4 regions of the Mesorhizobium sp. UC74_2 genome follow, and region 2 is predicted to be linked to each of the others. Evidence: riboswitches for the same ligand, from Rfam matches in the RefSeq annotation. Region 2 holds a riboswitch; each other region holds the start of a gene.

The links. A riboswitch is a leader RNA that binds a small molecule or an ion and turns the genes downstream of it on or off. The one in region 2 is predicted to bind cobalamin.
Region 1: it holds a riboswitch for cobalamin, as region 2 does, so the genes downstream of both, ACFJIU_RS06705 (aromatic ring-hydroxylating dioxygenase subunit alpha) here and ACFJIU_RS08080 (CbtB-domain containing protein) in region 2, are expected to answer to the same signal.
Region 3: it holds a riboswitch for cobalamin, as region 2 does, so the genes downstream of both, bluB (5,6-dimethylbenzimidazole synthase) here and ACFJIU_RS08080 (CbtB-domain containing protein) in region 2, are expected to answer to the same signal.
Region 4: it holds a riboswitch for cobalamin, as region 2 does, so the genes downstream of both, ACFJIU_RS06760 (ribonucleoside-diphosphate reductase subunit alpha) here and ACFJIU_RS08080 (CbtB-domain containing protein) in region 2, are expected to answer to the same signal.

Annotation. Positions count from the first base shown of each region.
Region 1 covers NZ_CP170562.1:1,421,599-1,428,838, reverse strand. The annotation lists gene sitC (iron/manganese ABC transporter permease subunit SitC) at 1-83, shown strand, start outside; gene ACFJIU_RS06720 (metal ABC transporter permease) at 80-931, shown strand; gene ACFJIU_RS06715 (Fur family transcriptional regulator) at 971-1,390, opposite strand; partial or broken gene metH (methionine synthase) at 1,609-5,405, shown strand; cobalamin riboswitch at 5,473-5,679, shown strand; gene ACFJIU_RS06705 (aromatic ring-hydroxylating dioxygenase subunit alpha) at 5,794-7,041, shown strand; gene ACFJIU_RS06700 (2Fe-2S iron-sulfur cluster-binding protein) at 7,061-7,240, shown strand, end outside.
Region 2 covers NZ_CP170562.1:1,670,616-1,677,855, forward strand. The annotation lists gene ACFJIU_RS08055 (homoserine dehydrogenase) at 1-363, shown strand, start outside; gene ACFJIU_RS08060 (methyltransferase family protein) at 413-883, opposite strand; gene ACFJIU_RS08065 (DUF1624 domain-containing protein) at 880-1,869, opposite strand; gene ACFJIU_RS08070 (MFS transporter) at 2,117-3,424, shown strand; gene ACFJIU_RS08075 (MFS transporter) at 3,584-4,783, shown strand; cobalamin riboswitch at 4,863-5,056, shown strand; gene ACFJIU_RS08080 (CbtB-domain containing protein) at 5,090-5,269, shown strand; gene ACFJIU_RS08085 (CbtA family protein) at 5,287-6,063, shown strand; gene cobU (bifunctional adenosylcobinamide kinase/adenosylcobinamide-phosphate guanylyltransferase) at 6,056-6,565, shown strand; gene cobO (cob(I)yrinic acid a,c-diamide adenosyltransferase) at 6,567-7,181, shown strand; gene cbiB (adenosylcobinamide-phosphate synthase CbiB) at 7,186-7,240, opposite strand, start outside.
Region 3 covers NZ_CP170562.1:3,379,836-3,387,075, forward strand. The annotation lists gene ACFJIU_RS16440 (pirin family protein) at 1-610, opposite strand, end outside; gene ACFJIU_RS16445 (MAPEG family protein) at 731-1,102, opposite strand; gene ACFJIU_RS16450 (winged helix-turn-helix transcriptional regulator) at 1,181-1,573, shown strand; gene ACFJIU_RS16455 (DUF2277 domain-containing protein) at 1,710-1,994, opposite strand; gene ACFJIU_RS16460 (exodeoxyribonuclease VII small subunit) at 2,060-2,311, opposite strand; partial or broken gene ACFJIU_RS16465 (histone deacetylase family protein) at 2,315-3,242, opposite strand; cobalamin riboswitch at 3,454-3,641, shown strand; gene bluB (5,6-dimethylbenzimidazole synthase) at 3,687-4,424, shown strand; gene ACFJIU_RS16475 (TetR/AcrR family transcriptional regulator) at 4,429-5,043, opposite strand; gene ACFJIU_RS16480 (MFS transporter) at 5,200-6,420, shown strand; gene ACFJIU_RS16485 (MFS transporter) at 6,524-7,240, shown strand, end outside.
Region 4 covers NZ_CP170562.1:1,432,989-1,440,228, forward strand. The annotation lists gene ACFJIU_RS06755 (ribonucleotide-diphosphate reductase subunit beta) at 1-658, opposite strand, end outside; gene ACFJIU_RS06760 (ribonucleoside-diphosphate reductase subunit alpha) at 688-3,573, opposite strand; cobalamin riboswitch at 3,678-3,878, opposite strand; gene ACFJIU_RS06765 (TonB family protein) at 3,950-5,125, opposite strand; gene ACFJIU_RS06770 (TonB-dependent receptor plug domain-containing protein) at 5,129-7,240, opposite strand, start outside.

The DNA.
Region 1 (7,240 bases), 250 kb from region 2:
TGACCGCCTTCGTCTTCGCACCCAGGCACGGCATGCTGGCAGCGCGCCGCCGCGCCGCCCAGGCGCTGGAAAGGACGGCCTGACCATGCTGGATATATTGCTCGCCCCCCTGCGGTTCGACTTCATGATCAACGCGATGGTCATCGCGGTGCTGGTTGCGGTTCCCACCGCCCTGCTCTCCTGCTTCCTCGTGCTCAAGGGCTGGTCGCTGATGGGCGACGCCATCAGCCATGCCGTCTTTCCCGGCGTGGTGCTCGCCTACATCATCGGCCTGCCCTACGCGGTCGGCGCCTTTGCCGCCGGCATGGTCTGTGCGCTCGCCACCGGCTTCCTCAAGGACAACAGCCGCATCAAGCAGGATACGGTGATGGGCATCGTGTTTTCCGGCATGTTCGGGCTTGGGCTGGTGCTCTACGTCAAGATCCAGTCCGAGGTTCATCTCGACCACATCCTGTTCGGCGACATCCTGGGCATCGGACTGCGCGACATCGCCGAAACCGCCGTCATCGCGGCGATAACCGCCGGTATCATCATCTTCAAATGGCGCGATTTTCTGCTGCATGCCTTCGACCCGGCGCAGGCAAGAGCCGTCGGGCTGCGGGTTCAGCTGCTGCACTACGGCCTGCTGTGCCTGATCTCGCTGACGATCGTCGGCGCACTGAAGGCGGTCGGCATCATCCTCGCCATCGCCATGCTGATCGCGCCCGGCGCCATCGCCTTCCTGCTGACCACGCGCTTCAGCGCCATGCTCTGGCTGTCGGTGGTGATCGCGGCCGGGGCCTCGCTGCTGGGCGTCTACCTGTCGTTCTTCATCGACAGCGCCCCAGCGCCGACCATCGTGCTGCTGCTCACCGCACTGTTCGTCGCGGCCTTCCTGTTCGTCACGCTCAAAGCTGTACGGACCCGGTCAACGATAGAGGTGACCGAATGAGCCGGTGACCATCCGCGTCACCTCGCAGCCGTTCGGGTACTATGTCCGGCTCCGCTTCAGGGGCCGCACATAGATCTCGAGCCTGTGGCTGACGATCGCAAAACCATGCTTGCGGGCGATCTCTTCCTGCAGGCGCTCGATCTCCTCGGACTGGAACTCGATCACGCTTCCCGTTTCCACATTGATGAGGTGGTCATGGTGCTCGCGCGGCGTGGTCTCGTAGCGGGCGCGGCCGTCGCCGAACGTATGACGCTCCAGTACCCCCTTCTCGCGCAGCAGGTTGACCGTGCGATAGACGGTGGCAAGCGAAATCGTCGGTTCGATCGCGGTGACGCGGCGGTGCAGTTCGACGACGTCGGGATGATCGCTCGATTCGAACAGGACCTGCATGATGATCCGGCGCGGACCGGTCAGCTTCAGTCCGAACTCCCTGCAGATATCCGCGATGTTTCGTTCCAACCTGTCGGTCTCCCGCCTCACTCCGGTCAAGCATCAAAGCCCTTAGTCCGGACCTTCGGAAGCTTCTAGTCCTATCTCAGTTGCGTCGCATTCACAAAAGCGAGCCACGTCGCCCCGGCCGGGGTTCGACCCAGAAAAGGGAAATCGTATATTGACATAAACATGTCTTTATGTGACTAAGATTGCGACGTCGTTCCTGGAATGAAGAGTGTCGTAATATGTCTTCGGTCGATGAGCTCTTCGGCCCGCTGTCGTCGCGTCCCGACGGCTCGGAAATCCTCGCAGCGCTGAAAGCTGCCGCGCGCGAGCGCATCCTCGTGCTCGACGGCGCGATGGGCACCCAGATCCAGGGTCTCGGCTTCGGCGAGGATCATTTCCGCGGCGACCGCTTCGGCGGCTGCGCCTGCCACCAGCAAGGCAACAACGACCTGCTGATCCTGTCCCAGCCCAAGGCCATCGAGGATATCCACTACGCCTATGCCAGGGCCGGCGCCGACATCGTCGAGACCAACACCTTCTCCTCCACGTCGATCGCGCAGGCCGACTACGGCATGGAGGACATGGTCTATGAGTTGAACCGCGATGGCGCGCGACTGGTGCGGCGCGCCTTGCGCAGGGCCGAGCAGGAAGACGGCCGGCGCCGTTTCGTCGCCGGCGCGCTCGGGCCGACCAACCGCACCGCGTCGATCTCGCCAGACGTCAACAATCCGGGCTATCGCGCCGTCACCTTCGACGACCTGCGCCTCGCCTATGGCGAGCAGTTGCGCGGGCTGATCGACGGCGGCGCCGACATCATCCTGATCGAGACCATCTTCGACACGCTCAACGCCAAGGCCGCGATCTTCGCCTGCGAGGAGATTTATGCCGAAAAAGGCGTCCGGCTGCCGATCATGATCTCCGGCACGATCACCGACCTTTCCGGCCGCACGCTATCCGGCCAGACGCCGACGGCCTTCTGGCATTCCGTGCGGCATGCCCAGCCTTTCACGATCGGCCTGAACTGCGCGCTTGGTGCCGCCGCCATGCGTCCGCACCTTGCAGAACTGTCTTCGGTGGCCGAGACCTTCACCTGCGCCTATCCGAATGCCGGCCTGCCGAACGCATTCGGCCAGTATGACGAGAGCCCCGAATTCATGGCCGGCCAGGTCGAGTACTTCGCGCGCGAAGGGCTGGTCAATGTGGTCGGCGGCTGCTGCGGCTCGACACCGGAACATATCGCGGCGATCGCCGACGCGGTTTCCAGGCACGCCCCGCGCGGGCTGCCGAAACGGTCGCCGCAGATGCGCCTGTCCGGCCTCGAACCCTTCACCCTCACAAGGGACATTCCCTTCGTCAATGTCGGCGAACGCACCAACGTCACCGGCTCGGCCAAGTTCAGGAAGCTGATCACCGCCGGCGACTACGCGGCGGCGCTCGACGTCGCCCGCGACCAGGTCGCCAATGGTGCGCAGGTCATCGACATCAACATGGACGAGGGCCTGATCGATTCGCAGAAGGCGATGGTCGAGTACCTCAACCTAGTCGCCGCGGAACCCGACATCGCGCGCGTGCCGGTGATGATCGATTCCTCGAAATGGGATGTCATCGAAGCCGGCCTGAAATGCGTGCAGGGCAAGGCCATCGTCAATTCGATCTCGATGAAGGAAGGCGAAGCGGCCTTCCTGCATCATGCCAGGCTGTGCCGCATGTATGGCGCCGCCGTCGTGGTGATGGCGTTCGACGAGGTCGGCCAGGCCGACACCCGGGCGCGCAAGGTCGAGATCTGCACACGAGCCTACAAGCTGCTGACGGAACAGGCCGGCTTCGCACCGGAGGACATCATCTTCGATCCGAACGTCTTCGCGGTCGCCACCGGCATCGAGGAGCACGACAATTACGGCGTCGACTTCATCGAGGCGACGGGAGAAATCATCGCAACGCTGCCGCATGTCCATATCTCCGGCGGCATCTCCAACCTGTCCTTCTCGTTCCGCGGCAACGAGCCGGTGCGGGAGGCCATGCATGCGGTGTTCCTCTACCACGCCATCCAGCGCGGCATGGACATGGGTATCGTCAATGCCGGGCAGCTCGCCGTCTATGAATCGATCGATCCCGAGCTGCGCGAGGCCTGCGAGGATGTGGTGCTCAACCGCCAGCCCAAGGCCGGTGGCACCGCGACCGAACGCATGCTCGAGATCGCCGAGCGCTACAAGGGCACGGCCGGCAAGGAAACCAGGGAGAAGGACCTGGCCTGGCGCGAGTGGCCGGTCGAACAGCGGATCTCGCATGCGCTGGTCAACGGCATCACCGAATTCATCGATGCCGACACGGACGAGGCACGGCTGAACGCCGAGCGCCCCCTGCATGTCATCGAAGGCCCGTTGATGGCCGGCATGAATGTCGTCGGGGACCTGTTTGGCGCGGGAAAGATGTTCCTGCCACAGGTGGTTAAGTCGGCCCGCGTGATGAAACAGGCCGTCGCGGGCCTGCTGCCGCACATGGAGGCCGAGAAGCTCGCCAATGCCGCCGCAGGCATCGACAATGGCGAACGCCAGAGCGCCGGCAAGATCCTGATGGCCACTGTGAAAGGCGACGTCCACGACATCGGCAAGAACATCGTCGGCGTGGTCCTCGCCTGCAACAACTACGAGATCATCGATCTCGGCGTCATGGTGCCGGCGGCCAGGATCCTCGAAACCGCGCGCAACGAAAAGGTCGATGTGATCGGCCTTTCCGGCCTGATCACCCCGTCGCTGGACGAGATGGTGCATATGGCCTCGGAAATGGAGCGCGAAGGCTTCGACATCCCGCTGCTGATCGGCGGGGCAACGACGAGCCGCGTCCACACCGCGGTCAAGATCCATCCGCGCTACCAGAAGGGACAGGCCGTCTACGTCACCGACGCCAGCCGCGCGGTCGGCGTCGTCTCCAGCCTGCTCTCGCCCGATATGAAGGCCGGCTATGTCGAGACCATCCAGGCCGAGTATCGCAAGGTGACCGAGGCGCATGAGCGCTCGGAACGGGACAAGCAGCGCCTGCCGCTGGCCAAGGCGCGCGCCAATGCCCACAAGGTCGACTGGGCCGGCTACCAGCCGCCGAAACCTTCATTCCTCGGGACCAGGGTGTTCGAAAGCTGGGACCTGGCCGACTCGCCCGCTACATCGACTGGACGCCGTTCTTCCAGACCTGGGAATTGAAGGGGCGCTATCCCAGGATCCTCGAAGACGAAAAGCAGGGGCCGGCGGCACGGCAACTGTTCGACGACGCGCAGGCGATGCTGAAGAAGATCATCGACGAGAAGTGGTTCGCGCCGAAAGCCGTCCTCGGCTTCTGGCCCGCCAATACCACAGGCGATGATATCAAGCTGTTTGCCGACGAAGCCCGGGACACCGAGCTCGCCACCTTCTTCACGCTGCGCCAGCAACTGACCAAGCGCGACGGCAAGCCGAATGTCGCGCTTTCCGATTTCGTCGCCCCCCGCGAGAGCGGCAGGCCCGACTATATCGGCGGCTTCGTCGTGACGGCCGGCATCGAGGAGGTCGCGATCGCCGAGCGCTTCGAGCGCGCCAATGACGACTACAATTCGATCCTGGTCAAGGCGCTGGCGGATCGCTTCGCCGAAGCCTTCGCGGAGCGTCTGCACGAGAAGGTGCGCAAGGAATATTGGGGCTACGCTGCCGATGAAGACCTCGCGCCAGACGACCTGATCGGCGAGCCCTATCGCGGCATCCGCCCTGCCCCCGGCTATCCAGCCCAGCCCGACCACACCGAGAAGGTGACGCTGTTCAACCTGCTCAAGGCGGAAGAGCGGATTGGCGTGCGCCTGACCGAGAGCATGGCGATGTGGCCCGGCTCGTCGGTATCCGGCCTCTATCTCACCCAGCCCGAAAGCTACTATTTCGGCGTCGCCAAGGTCGAGCGCGATCAGGTCGAGGATTATGCCGCGCGCAAGGACATGGCCGTCGCCGATGTCGAGCGCTGGCTTGGACCGATCCTTAACTATGTGCCCTCGCCGATAGCCGAGGCCGCTGAGTAATTCCGCCCTGTCGTCTTTGCACTGCGCCGATGTCGCTTTCGTCATCGCACCGGCACGGCGTCCGTGATCAGATCACCATGTTCAAGGTGCTCTCCGGCGAACCACGCCGGAGGGATAATTGGGAAGCCGGTTTGATGCCGGCGCTGCCCCCGCAACGGTAGCGAAGCTTCTGTCTCGACGACAGACCACTGGGCGAAGGCCTGGGAAGGTGTCGAGACGGTCCCGCAAGGACAGCTTCGGAGCCCGGAAACCAGCCGTGGACTTTTTGGAACTCGACTGATCGCGGTGGGCGGTCAAGAGGCAGAAAGCCGTGCGCCGGTCCAAGACCGTCAAGTACGGCCATCTACCCTCCATCACCACCAGTTCAGTCCTTTGACGAGGACAGGACATGGACGCACGTCATGAAATGCTGAAGCTCATTCGCGCGAGGCGCGATGGCTTCTCGCTGGAACAGCCCTTCTACACCGATCCGGATTTCTTCAAGCTCGACATGGAGCTGATCTGGTATCGCGACTGGCTGTTCGTCGGGCATGATTGCGAGATCGCCAAGCCCGGCAGTTTCTTCACCGTCCAGATCGGCGCCTATCCGATCGTCCTGGTGCGCGACCGCGAGAACAGGATCCGTGCCTTCCACAATTCCTGCCGCCATCGCGGCAGCCGCGTCTGCACCGCCGACAAAGGCACCTCCGCGCGCCTGGTCTGCCCTTACCATCAGTGGACCTACGACCTCGACGGCAAGCTGCTGTTTGCCCGGCAGATGGCCGAAGGCTTTGATCGCAACGACTACGGCCTGAAGCCGGTCGCCTGCGAAAGCGCCGGCGGCTACATCTTCGTCTGCCTGGCCGACCAGCCGGCGGAGTTTGCGCCCTTCCGCCAGATGATGGAGCCCTACTTCCTGCCGCATCGCCTGGCCGACGCCAAGATCGCCTTCGAGAGCACCATCGTCGAGAAGGGCAACTGGAAGCTGGTCTGGGAAAACAACCGCGAATGCTACCATTGCGCGGGCAACCATCCGGAGCTCTGCAAGACCTTCCCGGAAGCCCCGACCGTCACCGGCGTCAACGGTGTCGAGGATGACCCCGAGCTGCTGGAACACTGGGCACGCTGCGAAGCATCGGGACTGCCGTCGCGTTTCGTCATCGATACGGCCGGTCAATACCGCACGACACGCGCGCCGCTGCTGCCGCACGCGGTGAGCTACACCATGACCGGCCAGCGCGCCGTGCAGCGCAACCTGTCCGACGCCGTTGCCACCGACCGCATCGGCACCCTGATGCTCTACCACTATCCGACGACGTGGAATCACATACTGGGCGACCACGCGGTGACGTTCCGCGTTCTTCCCATCAGCGCCACCGAGACGGCGGTGACAACCAAATGGCTGGTGCACAAGGATGCCGTCGAGGGCATCGACTACGACCTCCAGAACCTGATCCACGTCTGGACGCTGACCAATGACGAGGACCGCCGCATCGTCGAGGAGAATGCCTTCGGCATCAACTCGCCGGCCTATCAGCCGGGACCCTATTCCGAGCTGCATGAAGGCGGCGTGATCCAGTTCGTCGAATGGTATGCGCGCTTCATGGAGCCTCGGCTGACCGAAGGTGAAAGACCCGCGCTGCGCAGCGTCGCTTGAGGCCACTGCGATGAACGCCATGACGGGTGTCCACCTCTATCGCCATCTCGACGAGATGACGCCATGGAACGACCGCCTCCAGGTGCTGGAAGTGGCCGGCATCGTCGACGAAGCGCCGGAGGTGAAGACCTTCACCTTCCGCTCGGACGCGCAGACCTGGTTCCGCTACAAACCGGGCCAGTTCATCACGCTGGAGCTG
Region 2 (7,240 bases):
GACATTGCCAAGAGCCGCCCCGGTTTCCAGCATGGACCGGTGTTCGGCCGTCCTGCCAAGGAGCTGAAACCCTACAAGAAGGCCCAGATGCGCAGCCATGCGGGGGGCTATTTCATTCGGCTAACCGTGCATGATCGCGTCGGTGTGTTCGCTTCCGTGGCCAAGCGCATGGCAGACAACGACATTTCACTGGAATCTATCGTCCAGCACGCCGTCGGGCCGGAGGCGGTCGACAAGAAGACCGTCATCCTGGTCACGCATGAGACCACGGAAGCGGCGGTACGCAAGGCGGTTGAAGCCATCACAAAGGACGGTCACTTGACCGACAAGGCACAGGTGATCCGCATCGAACGGGCTGGCTGAGAACGCATGCCGCAATGGTCCAACGACATCCGATGAGGGCCGAGAGGCTTCAGATCCAGCGGCGCACGCGTTTAGCGTAGTCGTGATACTTCTTGCCGAATTTGCCGGCGAGGGTCTTTTCCTCGCGCTGGATCACCAACCTGCTTGTCACCAACCCTGCCGCAAACGCCAGCAGGATGAGCCAGACGTTGCCGATGATCAGCCCGATACCGATGACCAGGGTTGCCAGAGACAGATAAATCGGGTTGCGGCTGAGGCCGAATGGTCCGCTGGTCAACAGGTGTGCCGGAGTGGCGACCGGGTTCAAGGGCGTTCTGGCCCTGTACATCAGGCGTATGGCGGTGAACCACAACGCCACCGCGCCCAGCGCAGCCAGCCAACCGAAACCGAACAGGATGTCGCCGAGGACGTCTCCGAACCAGGGCAGTGGATAGAGAATGCCCAGGCCAACTCCGACGATCAGCGCAATCAGGAAGATGATCGGCGGCAACGGAAACGGCAGGCGCGGGGCGTCGGTCATTGCGGTTCCCCAGGGCTCATGGCGTCCTCGGTCTGAACCGTGCATGTGCTGGCGAGGTCACTGATGCGCGTCCTGGCCGAAGCCGGCTGGTCGCCCTTCATGATGCCTGTCAGCAGGCCGTCCTTCTCGACCGCGGTGAGCATGCAGCCACAATAGCGCACACAGAACGCGGCGTCTCGGCTGTCCTGGCACGATGCCTGGCAGGCATTGGTGAAGCCGAGCTTCGGATCCTGTGCCGGGGCAGGCCATATCTGTGCGAACAGCCATACGCAGCCGATCAGCACCGGCTGGTGGATGAGGTAGAAGGCCAGGCTGTGGCGACCGATGAAAGTGAGCGGGCGTTCAAGTGTCCGGCCGAACGAGACGTTCGCCAGCCGTTCGAACAAGCCAGCTGCCTTGGCGGTCTTGGTCAGGCCGATGCCTACCAGCACGGCGCCGAACCAGGGAAACAGCGGCACATAGTCGTTCGAGCGCGGATCGGCCGACGAGAGGCCGACCCACAGGAGTGCGGGATGATCGAAAATGGGCGAGCGCAGATAGAATGGAGCTGCTATCACCAGTGCGGCGACGACGAATGCCACCAGCGCCGGCACGCGCAGGAACAGGAGGCCGAGCACGCTGGCCAGGGCGATCTGATGCAGGATGCCGAAGAAGATGAAGCTGCTGGGCGTTGCGAAATACGTCACCAGCGAGATCGCAGCGGCCGCCACCACCACCATGGCGAACCGTTTCCAGAAGCCCGGCCAGCGGATGCGGTCGCCGTGCGCAAGCACCAGCGAGACGCCGACCAGGAAAAGGAAACTCGACGCAATGCAGCGCGCATAGAGCTTCCAGGGTCCGTGCGCCGTCAGTCCGGCGCTTGCATACCCGAAGAACTCAAGGTCCCAGGTGAAATGGTAGCTGGCCATCGCCAGAAGCGCGATGCCGCGCAGGGCATCGATAACGGTAATGCGACGGGAGGGATTTGTCTGCTGTTCGAGGCTCATGCGGCGGGATTCGAAATTGCAACCGCACAATGCCTAGCACGGATACGGCCCAAGCGAGAATGGTTGGCGGCGCTTCTTCCGGTCAACCGCTCGAGCAATGGAATTCTGAAACGTTGACCGGATCGCCGCCGCCGTCTAGCAATGCGATCATGAACGTTGAAATGATCGCATTCGTGGTAGGAAGGCGCATGGGCGGGGTGGTGTAACCATCCGGCGAAAGCACCCATGCGCGGCAAACAGGCTCCTGATGGAGCCTTTTTTATTGCCGTCGGATCGGGTCGGCCATGTCCGATCCGCCAACCTCCACAAAATCAAGGACGCGATCATGACGAAAGATCGTCATTTCCCGGACACGGGTATACCGGGTGCGGGGACTGCGGGCAGCATTTCGAAATCTCGATTTGTCATTCTTGTCCTGCTGTCCGCACTCTCGGTGCTGCCTGTCAACATCATATCGCCGTCGCTGCCCAAGATCGCGATGGAATTTGGTGTGGACTTCGAGCTGATCAGCCTTGCGGTCGCGGGGTATGCGATTGTGACCGCGCTCGTGGAACTGATCTCTGGCGCGATGTTGGATCGCTACGGACGCAGACCCGTGGCGCTGGTCTCGCTCTCGCTCTTCATTCTGGCTTCTATCGGTTGCGCGCTAGCCCCTGATATTGTTGTTTTCCTCGTGTTCCGCGCAATGCAAGCTTCGATTGCCGCCTGCTTTTGCGTGGCTCTTGTCGCCATCAAAGAGACATCGAATGAATATGAGGGGACGAGCAGGGTGGGCTACGCCGCGATGGCATGGGCCTTGGCGCCGATGCTCGGTCCTACCTTAGGAGGAACGCTGGATGAACTCTTGGGGTGGCGGACGATCTTTGTCGTTCTTGCGGCCTTCGGCGCAATTATTCTCTCTCTGTCGAAACGAGAACTGAGCGAGACACTCTCTCCAGTCAGGCGAAGCGGGGTCTATCTCGGCTCATATGGACGGCTGCTAAGTTCGGTTGTGTTCTGGGCTTACATAGTCGTGATGGCCTCATCGTCCGGGATACTTTACATCTTCCTGGCCGGTGCACCTCTGGTGGTCGGTGGATCGAGTGCGCTGCTCGGCCTTTTCATGGGGATGGTGCCCGCGGGCTTTGTCTGCGGCAGTTTTCTGACCGGCCGTTATGGCTTGAGGGTGCCTCGGGCCACATTGCTCATCGCTGCTCGTTTGCTGACCTGTGTCGGGCTCCTGTTTGGCCTGGTTCTGTCCGCGTTCGATATGACGCATCCCTTGGCGTTTTTCGGCCCGTGCATGTTCATCGGCCTTGGCAATGGGTTGACGCTGCCCGCCGCCAATATGGGGGCCATGACAATCCAAAAGGGCATGGCAGGCACCGCAGCGGGACTGGCAGCAGCAATGTCGATCGGTGGCGGGGCGTTGATCGTCGCGGTGGCGGGGCAGTTCCTCGGCGCGTCGGGAACTGTCAATACGCTTTTGAGCTCGATGTTGATCGTCTCTGCGATAGCCTTGGCGGCCGCGGTTGCCGTGGCCTTTGTCGATCCAGGCTCACGAAGAACGCACTGATCGATCCTCACAGGCTTGATGCGGCAGCCTATCGTTGTGCCAGCCGGTGCAAAGTGGTTGGCCGGCTTCGCATTCCGGCGCTAGCGCGTCGGTTTCCTGCTACCGGCCCGGCCATCGGCGACGCAGATTTCCCGTTGCGAGTCGTTAGTTTGGGAATCCATGTCCACGCATGTCCGCCATCCGATCTGGCTACCGGCGGTTCCGCCGGCGGACGCGCGCACCTTTGCTTCGCTTTACGCCATCGAATCCGCCGCGCGAGCCACGGTTGCCTCGGTTATCCCGATCCAGGCCTATGAGATCCTGAGGAACGAGCAGACGGTCTCGATCCTCTATACGATCGTCTCGTTGCTTGGTCTCTCGGTCACGCTGTTCATGCCGATGCTGATCCACCGCTTCGCACGCAGATGGGTCTACACAGCCGGTGCGCTGCTGCTTGCGATCGGTTCGCTGTTCTTCGTCACCCATTCGCTGCCTGGTCAGATCATCGGCATGCTCTGCCGGGTAATGGGCGCGAGTGCGCTGTCGATCACGCTCAACCTCTACATCATGGACCATATCCGCAAGACCGACCTCATGCAGGCTGAGTCCCTGCGTATGGCGTGGTCGATGATCGCCTGGACGAGCGGCCCGACGCTCGGCATCTTCCTCTACACACGCTACGGCATTTATGCTGCGCATGGAGCCGTGGCCGTTTTTGCACTCTGCCTGCTTGCGCTGTTCTGGTACTACCGGCTTGGCGACAATCCGATGATCGTGCCGGGCAAGAGCCGCCCCATCAATCCCTTCGCCAATATCGGGCGCTTCGTCAGCCAGCCCCGGTTGCGGCTGGCCTGGCTTATCGCTTTCGGCCGTTCCTGCTACTGGACCACGTTCTTTGTCTACGGCCCGCTGTTCATGGTCATTACCGGCCAGGGTGAACTTGCCGGGGGCTTGCTGGTTTCGGCCGGCAACGCTCTCCTGTTCGCTGCCATTTTCTGGGGCAGGGCAGGCAAGCGTTATGGTGCACGCAACGTGATGACGCTCGCCTTTGCCGGGATGGCGGTGTCGCTGTGGCTTGCCGGCGCCATCGGCGAACTCATCCCGCTCGCCACCGCCGGCCTGCTCCTGGTCGGCGCCTTGTTCACCATCGCACTCGATGCGATCGGCTCCACCGCCTTCATGCGCTCGGTGCGCGCCTACGAGCGGCCGCAGATGGCTGCAGTTTACCGCACCTACCTCGATTTCTCGGAGCTGACACCACCCTTGGTCTATTCGCTGGTGCTGGCCTTCTTCGGCCTGGGATCGGTTTTCGCCACACTTGGTTGCCTTGCTGCCGTCTGCGCCATTGTTACCTGGAGATATCTGCCGAAATCGATGTAGCGACGACAGCCGGTCACCAATGACGCGGATGCGTCTGGCGATGGCGGAATTTGGTTTGCCGGGCGCCAGAATTCTTTCTATAGTTCCCGCCGTCGTCGGTCCCTTCGGGACCAAGAGGGAATACGGTGGGGAGGGGGAAACCATCCGAAGCCGTGGCTGCCCCCGCAACTGTGAGCGGTAGTCCTCTCCAATGCCACTGAGGCTTGTCTCGGGAAGGTGGAGAAGGGCGCTGATCCGCAAGCCAGGAGACCTGCCGGCGACGGCAATGACGGTAATGCCCTCGGGTGGAGGGCGAAAGGACAGACCATGAATACCGCTTCCGTTTCTCTCGGCGCTTCGACCTCTTCGCAGTCGCGCTTCCTTCAGCTGGCAATGGCTGGCCTGCTCGGCATCTTCGTCATCGGCTTCACCGGCTTCTCGCATATCGAGGCCGTGCACAACGCCGCCCACGACGCACGCCACTCGATGGCGTTCCCCTGCCACTAACCCAGGGGGAACCCACCATGTCTGTTTTTCGCAACGTCGTGTTTGTCGCGGCGATAGCGGGCCTGTTGGCCGGCATCGTTCTCGCCTGCTTGCAGGCCTATGCAACCGTTCCCCTGATCCTGAAGGCGGAAGTCTATGAACAGGCCGCCGGCGGCCATGAACATGCGGCTGCGCCTGCAGCCCCCGCTGCCGATGCCGGGACCAACGCAATGAGTTCGGCTGCGCCAGCGCCCGCGGCTGCTCCGGCCGAGGAAGAGGAAGGTTGGGCACCCGCCGACGGCATCGAGCGGTTCTCGTTCAACGTACTCTCCAATGTCGTAACCGGTATCGGCTTCGCGCTGATCCTTGTCGCCTTCTCGGAATTCGCCGGCGGCATCGGCAACTGGCGCCAGGGTGTGTTCTGGGGGCTTGCCGGTTTTGCCGTCTTTACGCTTGCGCCAGGCCTTGGCCTGCCGCCGGAATTGCCGGCGATGCCTGCTGCCGATTTGCTGCCAAGGCAAGCCTGGTGGATCTCCACCGTCGTCGCCACGGCCATTGGCCTTGCGCTCATCGCCTTCCGCCGATCCTTGCCGCTTACCGTGCTCGCGATCGTGCTGATCGTCGCGCCTCACGTCGTTGGCGCGCCGCAGCCGGAGAGCTACGACACGCCGATCCCGGAAGGCCTGCATCACCAGTTCGTGGTGGCGGTTACGCTGACCAACCTGGTGTTCTGGGTTGTGCTGGGTGCGGTCGTTGGCGTTGTGCGCGGCCGCTTTACCGGGCAGGCATCGAGCCTTCGCGACAGCTTTGCCTGATCGCCTGACCTTCATCATCGGCGGTGCGCGCTCCGGCAAGAGCGCGCATGCCGAAAAACTGGTTACGGCGCTGCCGGCGCCCTGGACGTATATCGCGACCGCTCAGGCTTACGACGACGAGATGCGCGAACGCATCGCGCATCATCGTGCTCGTCGAGGCGAAGGCTGGGAAACGGCGGACGCGCCACTCGACCTCGTCGAATTGCTGGTGCGCCTGCCTGCCGGGCGACCGGTACTGCTGGATTGCCTTACGCTCTGGCTGACCAATCACATGCTGGCCGGGCATGATATCGAGGACGAATGCGCCAGGCTGACCGCCACACTGTCGAAACCGCGCGGTCGGTGGTTCGTGGTGTCCAATGAAGTCGGGCTTGGCATCGTGCCGGACAATGCGTTGGCGCGTCGCTTCCGAGATGCTGCCGGGCGTCTCAACCAGCAGGTTGCGGCGGTGGCCGACGATGTGGTGCTGACCGTTGCCGGCCTGCCACTCAAGGTGAAATGACATGGTCGAGATCGATGACAGCGAAGCCGAGCGCCATCGCACCAAGATGGCCAAGCGCAAGGCGGTGCAGGACGCAGAGGTGGCGCAAAAGACCATCGAGAAGGGCCTGCTCATCGTCAACACCGGTCCCGGCAAAGGCAAGACCACGGCTGCCTTCGGGCTGGCACTGCGCATGCTGGGCTACGGCCGGCGCGTCGGTGTGGTTCAGTTCATCAAGGGCAGATGGCACACCGGTGAGAAGGATGCTTTCAAGGCGTTCGGCGATCGGCTGGTCTGGTATTCGATGGGCGAAGGCTTCACCTGGGAAACGCAGGACCTGAAGCGGGATGTTGCCGCCGCAGAAGCTGCCTGGATGAAGGTGGAAGAGCTGATGGCCGATCCGTCCATCAGCCTGCTGGTGCTGGACGAACTCAACATCGCACTGCGCTACGACTATCTGGATGTCGATCGTGTCGTGACTGCCCTGAAGGGGCGGCGGGAAGACCTGCATGTTGTCGTTACCGGCCGCAATGCCAAGCCGGCGCTCACGGAAGCTGCCGATCTCGTCACCGAGATGGGGGCGACAAAGCATCATTTTTCCGCCGGCGTGAAAGCGCAGCAGGGAATTGAATTCTAAAGGCCTACCAGAGCGCCAGTGCAATCACGCCAAACAGCGCGACGAGCAGCATGTCGGCG
Region 3 (7,240 bases), 1.7 Mb from region 2:
GGTACCTTGCACCAGGTTCGAGCCGAATATCGGCATACAGCGTGTCGTGATAGGTGGTCACCGGTGCGCGGCGGCCCTCCAGCTCGCCGATGATGAGGCGGCCCGACACGCCCTCGGCACCGAACTCCGGCAACTCGGCGTTGGCGGTGTTTTCGAAGACAGGCGCCATTTCCTCCTGCCTGTCAGGCAGCGCGATCCATGTCTGCAGGCCGGACATCGACATCGGCGCGCCGCGCATTTCCTCCGGCGTGCGCTCGGAATGGACGATGCCACGCCCTGCCGTCATCAGATTCACGTCACCGGGCGAGATGACCATCTCGGTGCCGAGCGAATCGCGGTGCCTGATCTTGCCGTCGAACAGATAGGTGACTGTCGAGAGACCGATATGCGGATGCGGGCGTACGTCCAGCGCCTTGCCGGCGCGCAGGATGGCCGGTCCCATGCGGTCGAAGAAGATAAAAGGACCGACCAACCGTCGCCTTGCGGTAGGCAGGGCACGGCGCACCTCGAAACCGCCTATGTCCTTTGCGTTGGGCACCACCATCAACTCGATGGCGTCGCAGGAAAAGGCATCACCGGGTTCGGGGTCGTTTCCGGGAAAGAAGCTCATCGGGCCGGCTCCATCTGCTGATGACTTGCAGATGGAACTTATACCCCCGTCTCCCCGGGGCAAACCGGCGATGCGGCGACGATGCGTTCACCGATCGGTCAGTCTCGGATGCTTGTGCACTCAGATGGAGAGGAGCGTGATCGCGCCGACGATCAGGGCGCAATAGGTGCCAGCCATTCCCGGTGCGCTCAACGGTGTCCTGGCCGTCATGATGCCAGCAAAGTGCAAGAACCGACCGGCGATCAGCAGTCCACCGATCGTCCACAAAACGACCGGCGGCGCCTGCCGGTATTCGGCGATGGCGAGCACGATCAAAGCCAGAGGCACATATTCGGTGAAATTGCCCTGCGCCCGAATGCGGCGCATCAGCGTCGGGTCTTCGCTGAAGCCGAGACGCACACCCACCTTCTTGCGGCGCAGACTGACCGCAATACTCAAGGCTACCAGCGAAAGAGCTGCCAACGCAGCGACGATGGACGTAACCGGAAGCATTTCCCCCTCCAACGAACGTTTTCGCGAGCTAACCATTTTTTACTTGCAAATTGCAAGTTAGAAAATCATATTGAACCCATGACGAAGTTCCGCACCGGCTGCCCAATTGCCTCGGCACTCGACATCATCGGTGACAAGTGGTCGCTCGTGATCATCCGCTCGATGGTGGTGGGAGCGACCAGCTATTCCGACTTCCTGGCGATGGCCGAAAAGATCGCGACGAACATCCTGGCCGAGCGACTGCATCGACTGGAGGGGGCCGGCCTGATCCGACAGACACAGGCGCGGCAAGGTGCAACCCGCGGCGCGTACGCTCTGACGGCCAAAGGCGCGGCGCTTATTCCCGCCCTGCAGGCGCTCGCACGGTGGGGTGAAGAAGAGTTGCCCGAGCGCTGGACGCCGCCGGAACGGTTCTATGCCGCCCGACCCGTAGATTTCGACAAGCCGTCGGTGGCCCCCTCGGCGTCCTGATCGGCAACATAGCGGCCTGTGCGACCGGAGCGATCACGGCACGACCAGAGCGTTTCCGGTTTTCGGAATGCGGGAACGCTCTAATTTTTTCTCAATTTCAGACGGAAAACCGCTACGCACTTTTCCTTAAACTGCCCTAGGCGGGCACCGGCTTGGGCCCAAAGCGCTCAGCCGACTTGGCGCGGGCTTTTGCCGCCACCTCCTCGCGGTTGCGCGGCGGCTGGGTCGTCTCAAGGACGACAAGCAGCTCATGCGCGGCATTGGCGATGGTGCGCACGGCGTTGTCGAAGGCTTCCTTGTTGCGCATGGAGGGCTTGTTGGAGCCACTGATCTTGCGCACGAACTGCAGCGCCGCCTCGTGAATTTCGGTATCGGTCGCCGGCGGTTCGAAGTTAAACAGCGGCTTGATGTTGCGACACATGGATATCTCTCCCGTTTGATATATCCGGCGTTGCCCCTCGTTCCCGTTAGTGGCCTCTCAGGCTCCTAGTCCCCGTCCAGCGGCTCGGTACCGACCGGCTTGCCGTCACGGGCGAGCCTGATCTTCTCCACCTTGTCCTCGGCGGCCTTGAGCAGGCGATCGCAATGCGCCTTCAGCGCCTCGCCCCGTTCATATATGCGAATCGACTGGTCGAGCGGCACGTCGCCGCGTTCGAGATCGTCGACGATCTTCTCTAACGCATCCAGCGCCTGCTCGAAGCTCATCGCCTTGACGTCCTGGTTCGCTTCCTCAGCCATGGCTCATCCTTTCATCAGGCGGCCGACATGCGCTGCGACCGAAAATGCCAATCCGTGCAGGTCGTAGCCGCCTTCCAGCAAACTGACCAGCCTGTTTGAACTATGACGGCGGGCGCGATCCATCAACTGCCCGGTCGCCCAGTCGAAATCATCCTCGACAAGGTTGATCTCGGCCAACGGGTCACGATGGTGCGCGTCGAAACCGGCCGAGATGATCACAAGGTCCGGCGCGAAAGAATCGATCGCCGGCAGGACACGCGTGTTGAACGCCTCACGAAAGATATCGCTACCCGTCGCCGGCGCCAGCGGCGCATTGACGATGTTGCCGGCGCCAGTCTCGTTTCTGGCGCCGGTGCCAGGATAAAGAGGCATCTGGTGCGTCGAGCAATAGAGCACCGATGGGTCGTCCCAGAAGATGTCCTGCGTGCCGTTGCCGTGATGAACGTCCCAGTCGACGATGGCGACACGCTCGACGCCGTGCTTTTCCTGTGCGTAGCGAGCGGCAATCGCAGCCGTATTGAACAGGCAGAAACCCATGGCGGTGGTTTTCTCGGCATGATGGCCGGGCGGACGCGCGGCCACGAAGACATTGTCGGCCTTGCCGGTGAAAACGTCGTCCACGGCGGCATTGGCGGCGCCGATGGCGGTCAGCGCCGCCTGCCAGGTTTTCGGGACTCGCCACCGTGTCGGAATCGATGACGGCAATACCTTCCTGCGGAATCGCCCTGCGGACGCGCTCGACGAAATCCTTTGGATGGCAATAGAGAACAGTCGTCTCGTCGCCCATCGGCGCCTCGTGCCTGTCGAGGGCGGCAAAGACCTCGTCGTCCAGAATCCGCTCGATAGCGCGCAGCCTGTCCGGTCGCTCCGGATGCCCGGCGGGCGTGATGTGTTCCAGAAAAATCGGATGGGTGTAGAGACGGGTCGTCATGGCGCCACCTTATCAGCAATGGAGATGATGGCCACGCGACAAGCATGAGAGCGTTTCCGTTTTCAACGGAAACGCGGAAACGCTCCAACTTTTGTTTTAACGCGATTCCGGACGCAAAACCGTTGCGCGTTTGCTGGAATTGCTCATCCTGCTGGGGAAAAGGCGTCATCCGACGTCGACATCAGGGCTGTCCTTGCCCGCGAACTCGGCTAGGTTAGCCGCACTGTCAGGTGCCTGCCGCAAGGCGGGAGAATCGGGAACACGGTGAAAATCCGTGGCGTGCCCAACGCTGTGAGGGGGGATCGCTCGGCAAGAGCCACTGTCCGCGCAAGGACGGGAAGGCGCCGGCAAGCGGGACGAACCCGAGCCAGAAGACCGGCCAGGCAGAAATGGTCATCCGCATGGACGGGTGGATGACGCTGTTTCGATCGCAAGGGAAACGCGATGAACACCGTCCGCAACCATACATGCCATACCTCCGGAGATCTTGCCTTCGAGGATTTTGAGCGTGAGGCCATCTATCGCGCCATCTTCACGCGTCGCGACGTGCGCAGCCATTTCCGGCCCGACCCGATCGACGACGCTGTGCTTGCCCGCCTGCTTACGGCTGCGCACCACGCACCGTCCGTAGGCTTCATGCAACCCTGGAACTTCATCGTCATCCGGGACCAGAAACGGCGCGCGGCGGTGCGCGATCTGTTCCTGACAGCCCGAGCCCAGGAACTGCCGCATATCGCGGAGGATCGGCAGGCGCTTTACCGCAAGCTCAAGCTGGAAGGCATCTGCGAAAGCGCGCTCAATCTCTGCATCACCTGCGATCGCTCGCGCAGCGAGAACTCGCCGCTCGGGCGCTGGCACAATCCGCAAATGGATCTCTTCAGCACGGTATGCGCGGTACAGAATTTCTGGCTGGCGGCACGGGCCGAAGGGATTGGCGTCGGCTGGGTGAGCATCCTGAACGCCGAAGCGCTCAGAGACCTGCTCGACATCCCGGATCATGTCGTGCCTGTCGCCTATCTTTGCGTCGGGCACGTCTCGGAATTCGCCACCCGACCCGACCTTGAACGCAATGGCTGGGGCTCGCGCCTGCCGCTCTGCGACCTCGTCATGAGCGAGACCTATGCCGGTGCCGGCGAGGATGTGCTGAAAGCCGCGGCCAACGCGATCGCGGGCAGAGGATGAGAAGTCAGGCAGCAGTCTTGCCGTCCACCAGCAAACCTTCCATGAGCGCGCGAAACGCATTAACCGCCTTTGTCGATATGGCGGCAGGATCATCGGAGTTTGCAATCCACTGCGCAGCATAGAGCGAGGCGCCGCTGATCAGCCGTGCCATCGCTTCAGGATCGATGTCGCGGCGAATAACCCCATCTTCCTTCAGCGCTGCAAGGTTCTTGGTTACCGACAGGATACAGGCGTTGGCATTGGGCCATTGCGCCGGATCACCAAGGACAGCGGGGCCATCACACAGCACGATGCGCTGGACTTCCGGATCGAGCGCCATTTCGACATAGCCGATGTTTTCGTCCATGAAACCCTGCCAGCGCGTCTCGGCCTTGGCGGAGACAGCATTGAGACGCGCCGCCATTTCGCAGTCGATCTGGGCGATCACGGCTTCGAAAAGCCCCTTCTTGTCGCCGAAATGATGATAAAGCGCGCCACGCGTCAGCCCCGCTTCGGCGGTGAAATCATCCATCGATGCGTTCGCGTAACCGACTGTCGCAAAGGCCCGCCGCGCAGAGGCAATCAGTTTCGCACGCGTCTCGGCGATCATTTCGCTGCGGGGTTTATGAGCTGTCCTCATTGGTGTTTCCTTTGCCGCTTCTGCTTTTCACATACGTCGCGTATATTTTTTTACATACACGACGTATATTAATTGACATACGTGACGTATGCAATTATCTCATTCGCATACGCCACGTATGTAAGTGGCGCACCCTCAAAATTCAGGAGTGCTCCCATGCGCAATCCTTATGGTGAAATCTTCAGAGTCCCCGGGGCCAAGGGCTTCGCAGCCGCCGCCTTTTTTGCGCGGCTGCCTATCGCCATGGCTCCCATCGGTATTGTCGCGATGCTGTCCCAGGCGCGCGGCGAGTATTGGCTGGCCGGTGCTGTATCGGCCACCTTCGCCTTGACCAACGCTTTTGCCGCCCCACAGATCTCGCGATGGATCGACCGGCTCGGCCAGACTGCCGTGGCCGCCCCGACCACGGTCATCTCCGTCATCGCCTTCCTCACACTGCTCGCGGCCACCCATTATGACTGGCCGAGCTGGACCCTGTTCGTTTCGGCGTTCCTGGCCGCGGCGATGCCCAGCGTGCCGGCCATGGTGCGTGCGCGCTGGACGGAAAAATTCCGCGATCGTCCCGAGCTCAACACGGCCTTTGCCTTCGAGTCGGTCGCCGACGAACTGGTCTATATTGCCGGCGCCTCGCTTTCGGTAGGCCTCAGTGTGGCGCTGTTCCCGGAAGCCGGCATGCTGGTGAGCACGCTTCTGCTGGCTTTCGGCATGGCCGCCTTCATCCTGCAACGATCCAGTGAGCCCAAGGTCCGGCAGCCGGAGCATGGCAGCAATGGTTCCGCGATCATGCTGCGTCCCGTCCAGATCATCACGCTGGCCCTCATCTTCGTCGGTGCGATCTTCGCCACCGCAGAGGTGAGCTCGGTGGCCATCACCAAGGAGCTCGGCCAGCCGACCGCCGCCAGCCTGGTCATCGGTGTCTATGCCGCCGGCTCCTTTGTCGTCGGCCTCATCATCGGTGCGCTGAACCTCCAGGCCCCGAAACAGCGGCTGCTCGCTCTTTCGATTGCCATCGTCGCCTTGACCACCTTGCCACTGCTCGTCGCCGACACCGTCCCCCTGCTGGCACTCGCAGTCTTCGCCAGCGGCGTGGCGATCTCGCCCACCTTCATCATGGCCTTCGGCCTGATCGAACGGCGCGTGCCCGAGGCCATGCTGACCGAGGGCATCACCTGGGTGATGACCGGCATCGGCATCGGCATGGCACTGGGGGCGTTCGTGGCAGGCTGGGTGGTCGACAATTACGGAGCGCAGAACGGCTTCTGGGTTTCCGTGGCCGCCGGGACGATCTCTTTCGTGATCGTCCTCCTTGGCCAGAAGACACTCGCCGGCGAGACAGACAGCGAATTGTCGCAGGTTGCCCCGCAAACAGCGAAATGATGGTCGCACTTCCAGAAAAGCCCGGACAGGACCAACGAGCCGCCTTCCCAGGCGGCTCGACTGTCTTTGAAATCTCAACTATCTGCGAGCCCCGGGGACTTTGATGCGTAATCCATACAGTGAAATTTTCCAGGCGCCCGGCGCCAAGGCGTTTTCCGCGGCCGGCTTCGTTGCCCGCTTCCCGCTTTCCATGGTCACGCTGGGCATCGTGACGATGCTGTCCGAGACACACGGCGAATACTGGCTTGCCGGTGCGGTCTCCGCCACTTTCGCGCTGGCAAGCGGCCTGATCGCGCCGCAGGTGTCGCGACTTGTCGACCGGCACGGCCAGCGCCGTGTTCTTGTACCAGCGACACTGATCGCTGTTTCGGCGCTGATCGGTCTAATGGTGGCAACCCATCTGAAGGCACCAAACTGGACGCTGTTCGTTTTCGCGATCCTCAGCGGCGCGATACCGAGCTTCAGTTCCTTCGTCAGGGCGCGCTGGACCGAGCTCTATCGCGGCACCTCGAAATTGCATACGGCATTTGCCTTTGAATCCGTCGTCGACGAAGTCCTGTTCATGATCGGTCCGATCCTGGCGATCGGACTCAGCGTCACGGTCTTCCCGGAAGCCGGGCCGTTGGCCGCCACCTTATTCCTTCTCGTCGGCAGCCTCCTGTTTGCCGCCCAGAGATCTACCGAACCCCCAATCCATGAGCCGGAACGCAGCGGCGGTCGCTCCGTCATCCGCCTCGGTTCGCTGCAGATCATCGTCGTGACCTTGGCATCCATCGGCGCGATCTTCGGCACGGCCGAAGTAGCCGCCGTTGCTTTCGCG
Region 4 (7,240 bases), 240 kb from region 2:
CGAAAATGACGTAGAAGGCGACGAGGTCACGCAGGAAGGCCTGGTCTGCCTCCAGCGTGCCGGTGCGGAAGTCCGGATCGTCGAGATGCTGGGTATGCTTCAGCGCCCACGCCGCCTTGTCGGTGATCGACGGCACCTCGCGATACATGTTGAACAGCTCGCCTTCGTCCAGCGACAGGCTTTCAACGATGTACTGGAAGGTATGCGTGTGGATCGCCTCCTCGAAGGCCTGGCGCAGCAGATACTGCCGGCATTCGGGATTGGTGAGATGCCGGTAGATGGCCAGCACGATGTTGTTGGCGACGAGCGATTCCGAGGCGGCGAAGAAGCCGAGATTGCGCTTGATCATGCGCCGCTCGTCGTCGGTCAGGCCGTCCTTCGATTTCCAAAGCGCGATGTCGGCCTGCATCGACACTTCGGTCGGCATCCAGTGGTTGTTGCAGCCGGAGAGATATTTCTCCCAGGCCCAGCGGTACTTGAGCGGCAGCAGCTGGTTCACGTCGGCGCGCGCATTGATCATGCGTTTTTCGTCGACGGAAACGCGGGAACCGCTGCGGTCGATCTCGCCGAGGCCGGTGGCGGCGGCAATGGGCGGCATATCCGCGTCGAGATCGATGATGGTTTTGGGCTGGGCTTTCGGTTCGGACCAGTCGAGCACCTTCTTTTCTCCTTCTTTTTCTTCGCTGCTTACTGGCAGGCTTCGCACTCAGGGTCGTCGATGGCGCAGGCCTTGCCCCAGGCCGCATCGGCATGGATGACGATCGGCTGGGCGGCGGGTGCGGCGGCAAGCGCCGAGACGGCGTTGAGCTTGCCGTCGGTGCCTTTCAGCGTCGATTTCTCGACATGCGTCGCCGAGCGCGAGCGCAGGTAGTAGGTCGTCTTCAGGCCTTTGCGCCAGGCAAGACGATAGAGTTCGTCGAGCTTCTTGCCGGAGGGATTGGCAATGTAGAGGTTGAGCGACTGCGCCTGGTCGATCCACTTCTGCCGTCGTGACGCCGCGTCGATCAGCCAGGAGGAATCGATCTCGAAGGCGGTCGCATAGAGCGCCTTGATGTCGTCGGGCACCCTGTCGATCTGGCCGAGCGAGCCGTCGAAATATTTGAGGTCGGAGATCATCACCTCGTCCCACAGGCCACGCGCCTTGAGATCATGCACGAGCTGCGCGTTCACCACGGTGAAATCGCCGGACATGTTCGATTTGACGAAGAGGTTCTGGTAGCCGGGTTCGATCGACTGCGACACGCCGCAGATGTTGGAGATGGTGGCGGTCGGCGCGATTGCCATGCAGTTCGAATTGCGCATGCCGGATTTCTTGACCCGCTTGCGCAACGCATCCCAGTCGAGCGTGGAAGACGCATCCATCTCCACGCTGGGCCGCGCCTTTTCCAGGAGGACAATGGAGTCTATCGGCAGGATGCCTTTCGACCACAGCGATCCTTCATAGCTCGGATAGCGGCCACGCTCGGCGGCAAGATCGACCGAGGCCGAGATGGCCTGGTAGCTGATCGCCTCCATGCTGGCGTCGGCGAAGGCGACCGCCTCATCGGAGGCATAGGGGATGCGCAGCAGCTGCAGCGCATCCTGGAAGCCCATCAGGCCCAGCCCCACCGGCCGGTGGCGCAGGTTGGAACGGCGCGCCTCGGGGATGGTGTAGAAATTGATGTCGACGACGTTGTCGAGCATGCGCATGGCGACGGAGACGGTCCTTGCCAGGCGATCGAGGTCGAGCCCCTTTTCGCTGACATGGTTGACGAGGTTGATGGAGCCGAGATTGCAGACGGCGACCTCGTCCTTCGACGTGTTCAGCGTGATTTCGGTGCACAGGTTGGAGGAGTGAACCACGCCGACATGGCCTTGCGGCGAACGGATGTTGCAAGGGTCCTTGAAGGTGATCCAGGGATGGCCCGTCTCGAACAGCATGGTCAGCATCTTGCGCCAGAGGTCGACGGCGCGGACCTTGCGGAACACCTTGAGCCCGCCGGCGGCTGCCTTCGCCTCATAGGCCTCGTAGGTCTGCCGGAACGCGGAGCCGTAGAGATCGTGCAGGTCAGCCGTCTCGTCTGGCGAGAACAGCGTCCATTCGCCATTGGCCTCGACCCGTTCCATGAACAGGTCCGGCACCCAGTTGGCGGTGTTCATGTCATGCGTGCGGCGGCGATCGTCGCCGGTGTTCTTGCGCAGGTCGAGGAATTCCTCGATGTCGACATGCCAGGTCTCGAGATAGGCGCACACCGCGCCCTTGCGCTTGCCGCCCTGGTTGACGGCGATGGCGGTGTCGTTGGCCACCTTCAGGAACGGCACCACGCCCTGGCTCTCGCCATTGGTGCCCTTGATGTGCGCACCGAGGCCACGCACCGGCGTCCAGTCATTGCCGAGGCCGCCGGAATATTTGGCGAGCAGCGCATTGTCCTTGACCGCCTTGAAGATGCCGTCGAGGTCGTCGGCGACGGTGGTCAGGAAGCATGACGACAGCTGCGGCCGCAGCGTGCCGGAATTGAACAGCGTCGGCGTCGACGCCATGAAATCGAAGGAGGACAAGAGGTCGTAGAACGCGACGGCCCGAGCCTCGCGGTCGATCTCGCGCACCGCCAGCCCCATGGCGACCCGCATGAAGAAGGCCTGCGGCAGCTCGAAACGCTTGCCCTTCGTGTGCAGGAAATAGCGGTCGTAGAGTGTCTGCAGGCCGAGATACTGGAACTGCAGGTCGCGTTCGGGCTTCAGCGCCGCACCCAGCCGGGCAAGGTCGAAGCGGCCGAGTTCCGGATCGATCAACTCGGCTTCGATGCCGGCCGTGATGAATTCCGGGAAATAGGAGGCGTAGCGCCCCGCCATCTCGGCCTGGGTTGCCTGCTCGCTGCGCCCGGTGACGAAACTCAGGGCTTCGCGGCGGAGGCGGTCGAGCAGCAGGCGGGCCGAAACGAAGGCATAGTTCGGCTCGGTCTCGACCAGCGTGCGTGCGGCCAGGATCGGCGCCAGCGACAGTTCATCCCGCGTGATGCCGTCATAGAGATTGCGGCGTGCCTCGGTGAGGATGGCCTCGGGCGAAACGGCTTCCAGGCCGGCGCAGGCTTCTTCGACCACGCGCGAGAAGCGGGCTTCGTCGAGCGGTGCAAGGGCACCGTCTTCGCCCTTCACGTTGAGCGATCCGCCCGGCGCGACCGCATCCGCCTTGTCCGCCAGGCGCTCGCGCGCCCGCTCCGCGCGATAAAGCACATAGGCGCGCGCCACCTTGTGGTGTTCGCCGCGCATCAGCGCCAGTTCGACCTGATCCTGGATCTCCTCGATATGGAAAGTGCGTCCGGCTTCGAAGCGGCGCGTCAGCGCCGCAACCACCTGTCCGGCCAGGTCCTCGACAACGTCATGCACACGCCGCGAGCCCGCCGCGCTCGAGCCTTCGACTGCGAGGAAAGCCTTGGTCAGCGCCACCACGATTTTCGTCGCATCGAACGGCGTCACCGAACCGTTGCGGCGTATCACCTTGTAGCCGGGCTCGGCCTGAGGCGAATGATGGCTTTCGCCGATCGGTGGGGCCTTGGGAGCTCCGTTCGTGGTGAGCGCTGCAGTCGTTGCCATGTCATCCCCGTGGCGTTGTGGGCGGGGATTTTGGGGGAACGCATTGGCCATTCGGGACGCAGCGACGCCCGGCCACGCGCACCGCCGGGACACCCCGCCCGAGGTTCGTTCTCGTTCGTCGCGGCAGGTCTCCTGGCTCACAGGTCGTCGCCCTTGTCGGCCTTCCCGGTGCGTTACGGCACCAGTGGCATTTTTCGACGCGGGCTCACTGCTTACAGTTGCGGGGGCAGCACCGGTTTTGCACCGGCTTCCCTCTTAGCTCCCGAACCAGACGACTCGGGAGAACCTCGACTCCGATATCTAGTATAGAACAGCGACTCGATGTCAACGACTGGTATGGATGGTCGCGGATTTGCCGACAAGGCATTTTGGCGGTTCAGCGCTTGAAACTGATCGTGATCGCCAGCGTCATCGAGGAGCGGGCTATTTCAGGTGGCGGGGCGGGTACAGGGGAGGCTCGCTTCACGGTCTCGATCGCAGCGCGATCAAGGGCCGCATTGCCGGAGGAGCCCGCGACCGAAGCCGATCTTACGACGCCTTGGGCATTGATGCGCAACTGCACGCGAACCGACGCAGAACCACTGGCGCCCGGGGGATATTGCCTGAAGCGGCGGATATGGGCGATGACCTTGGCCTGCCATTGCGCAGGTGATACCGCGCCGCGTCCGGCTGCCTTCGCGGGTCCCGTGGAGGTTGCCTGCTTCGGCGAAACCGCCGCCGGCCGAACGGCTTTTTCAGATGAGCCGGACCCATCGGCTGCCACGGTCCTCTTCGGCGCGCTCTTGCGCTGCTGGCGAACCGGCCTGGCGGGCTCTGCCCGTTCGAGTTTGCGAGAGCGGCTGTTGTTCTCGGCCTTTCGGGTTTCCTGTCGCGCGGCGCCGGGCTTCTCGACCGGGCGGGCGGGTTTGCTTTCCGGCGCCTTCGTGACGGCCGGCACGGCTGGCACGTTTTGCTGCGCGGAGCGGAGAACCTGTGGTGCAGGGGCGGCTTCCTGCTTCGGCTGCGGTGCTTCGGTTCTGGTTTCCGCTGTTTCCTGTCGCGGCTGCCGCGCGGGTTTGGTCGTCGGGGGCTTGTCGTCTTCAGGGAGCGGATCGGCCTGCCTCGGTTCGTCGTACGAGGGCTTTTCCGGCGCTTTTTCGATGTCAGGCCGAGGAACGGAGCGTGCCGGTTCGTCGACTGCATCCGCGGGCCGCTCGGCCTTCAGGGCAGCCTCGGATACGTCCGGAGGCACCCACTCAACGGAGATGGAGTCGACGATGCCCGTATCGGTGGCGGGAGGCAGGGTTAACGCGGCGAGATAGAGCCCGGCGCCGATATGGGCTGCGACGGAGACCACGCCACCCAGCAGCCAGCGCTGCGCTTCGCTGCGGTCGCCTGACGGTTCTTCGCCGGACTCAGGTTCCGGTGCTGCGGTGTTCGGGACGGCGTCATCGCTGTCGGGTCGCGGCGCCGGAATTTCCGGCGCCGCCTTGTCGTCGGTCGCCGGGACGGGCGAAGCAGGGCCGGCGCCGCGCGCGGATTTCCGCGCGCGCGATCTCGCCGGCCTGGCCATGCCCTAGAACCGCATGGCCGAGTTCAGGTAGAAGGTGCGGCCCTGTTCCGGGAAGCCGTAGGCAAGCTGGTAGTTCTTGTCGAAGATGTTCCTGACGCCGAAGTCGAACTCGAAATTGTCGTTCAGCTTGTAGTTCATGTTGAGATTGACCAGCGCGAAGCCCTTGGTTTCGAAGAACGCGGTCTCCAGCCGGTCCGTCGACCAGCGTGAGCTGTAGATGGCGACGTTGGGCGACACGGTGAAATTCTCGTACGGCACCCAGTCGGCATAGAGATAGGCGCTGTGTTCCGGCGTGCCGATGGGCTTGAGGCCGGGCCTGACCGGATCGGAAAGCTTGCGCTTCAGATAGGTGTAGCTCGCACCCACGGTCAGATTGGAAAGCACGTCCCATTCACCGTAGACTTCGACACCATGGTAACGGCCGTCGCCGATGTTCTGGCTCTGGACTTTCCCGCCACCAACACTCACCGACTGGATCACGTCGGAGACGTCGCTGTAGAACACCGAGCCGCCGATCTTCAGCGTTTCGGTCGGTTTGCCGGCCCAGCCGAGCTCGTAGTTCACGGCGCGCTCGGGGCTGAGATCCGGGTTCGGCAGGGCGTCGCCGAAGCGGGTGCTGAACCGGTCGAACAGTGTCGGGAAGCGGGTGCGCGAGGAAATGCTGGCGTGGAATTCCGACGCATCGCTGTAGCGATAGATCGCCGCTCCCTGCCAGTTGAATGCCGAGCTGCCGCCATGCGGATATTCGGACATCTTCTTGCTGGCGGAGTCGTATTTCTGAGCCTTGATCAGCTTGTTCTTGTCGTAGCTGATGCCACCGACGAAATCCAGGCGCTCGGTTGCGTGGAAGGTGTCTTCGACCGCCACCGACCAGGTGTCCTCCAGCTTCGTCTGCTTCGGGTCGACGAAGGCTGAAGTGCCTGGCTGGTTGTGATCCCAGTTGGTATGGTCGTCGCGGCGGTAGTGAACGGCGCCCTTGAGTGTGTTCATCGGGATGAGTTCGGTACCGGCCTCGACGCTGACGCCATAGGCGCTGTCGTCATAGTAGCTGTTGAAGGCGCGCGCCTGCTTCTGGCTCGTGAAGGTCGAGTCGTCATAGGCCGAAAGCAGGTTGTAGAAGGTGTTGTAGTAGGCCTTGGTCTTTACGTAGGACTCATCGCCGAGTTGCGTATGCGAGTAGAAGGCCAGCGAGTCGATGTCCCAGCGCGGCCATTCCCAGTCGCGCTGGTAGGCGGCGCCCGCCGGCAGCGGTGTCCGCGTGATACCCCGCACCGGCTCGTAGATGCTGTAGGGCGCGGCCTTCTCACCCTGCTGTTTGGTGTAGCTGATGACGTATTCGTCGGTCTCGTTCGGCGTGTAGCCGAGCTTGAAGTTGGCACGCCAGTCGCGAACGTTGGAGAAGTCGCGGCGGCCGCCATCCTCCACGGGCCCGCCGATGCCGACCGGGGCCGGATTGAAGCCCTGCGGCAGGAACCAGCCGTCGCTGTTGCGGAATGAACCGCTGGCCTGGAGATAGAATTTCTCCTGCTTGGTTCCGACCCAGCCGGATGTCGTGAACGCGGAAAGATCACCGGTGTTGCCGAGGTCGACGCCGGTGCGCAGTTCGCCTTCGAATTCCTTGGTCGGCTTCCTGGTGACGAGGTTGATGGCGCCGCCCATGCCGCCAGGCCCGCTCAGCACCGAGACATACCCCTTCTGCACCTGGATCTCGGAAAGGTCCGGCGTCAGGAAGCGGCCGTAGTCGAGACGGTTATCGGCCGGCAGATAGACACGGATGCCGTCGATATAGAGCGGCACCTGGAAACGATCGAAGCCGCGAACGTAGATCAGCCTTTCGTTGCGGCTGCCGCCGGTGTTGGAGACCTCGACCCCCGGCGTGGCTGCCAGCGCATCGTCGAGCGTGTTGCGGTTGCTCTTGTGGATGTCCTTTGCCGTCACCACACTGCGCGACACCGACTGACCGCCAATGTCGGAAGAGGTGCCGGCGGCGGCGCCATAGACGATGATCTCGCCGAGCTCGAAGACGGGGGAAGTGCCCGCACGGGCGGGCGCAGCAGGTGCGTCGTCCTTTTTCTTTTCGACGTTCCCGCCCTGCTGCTGCGCATGAGCAACCGG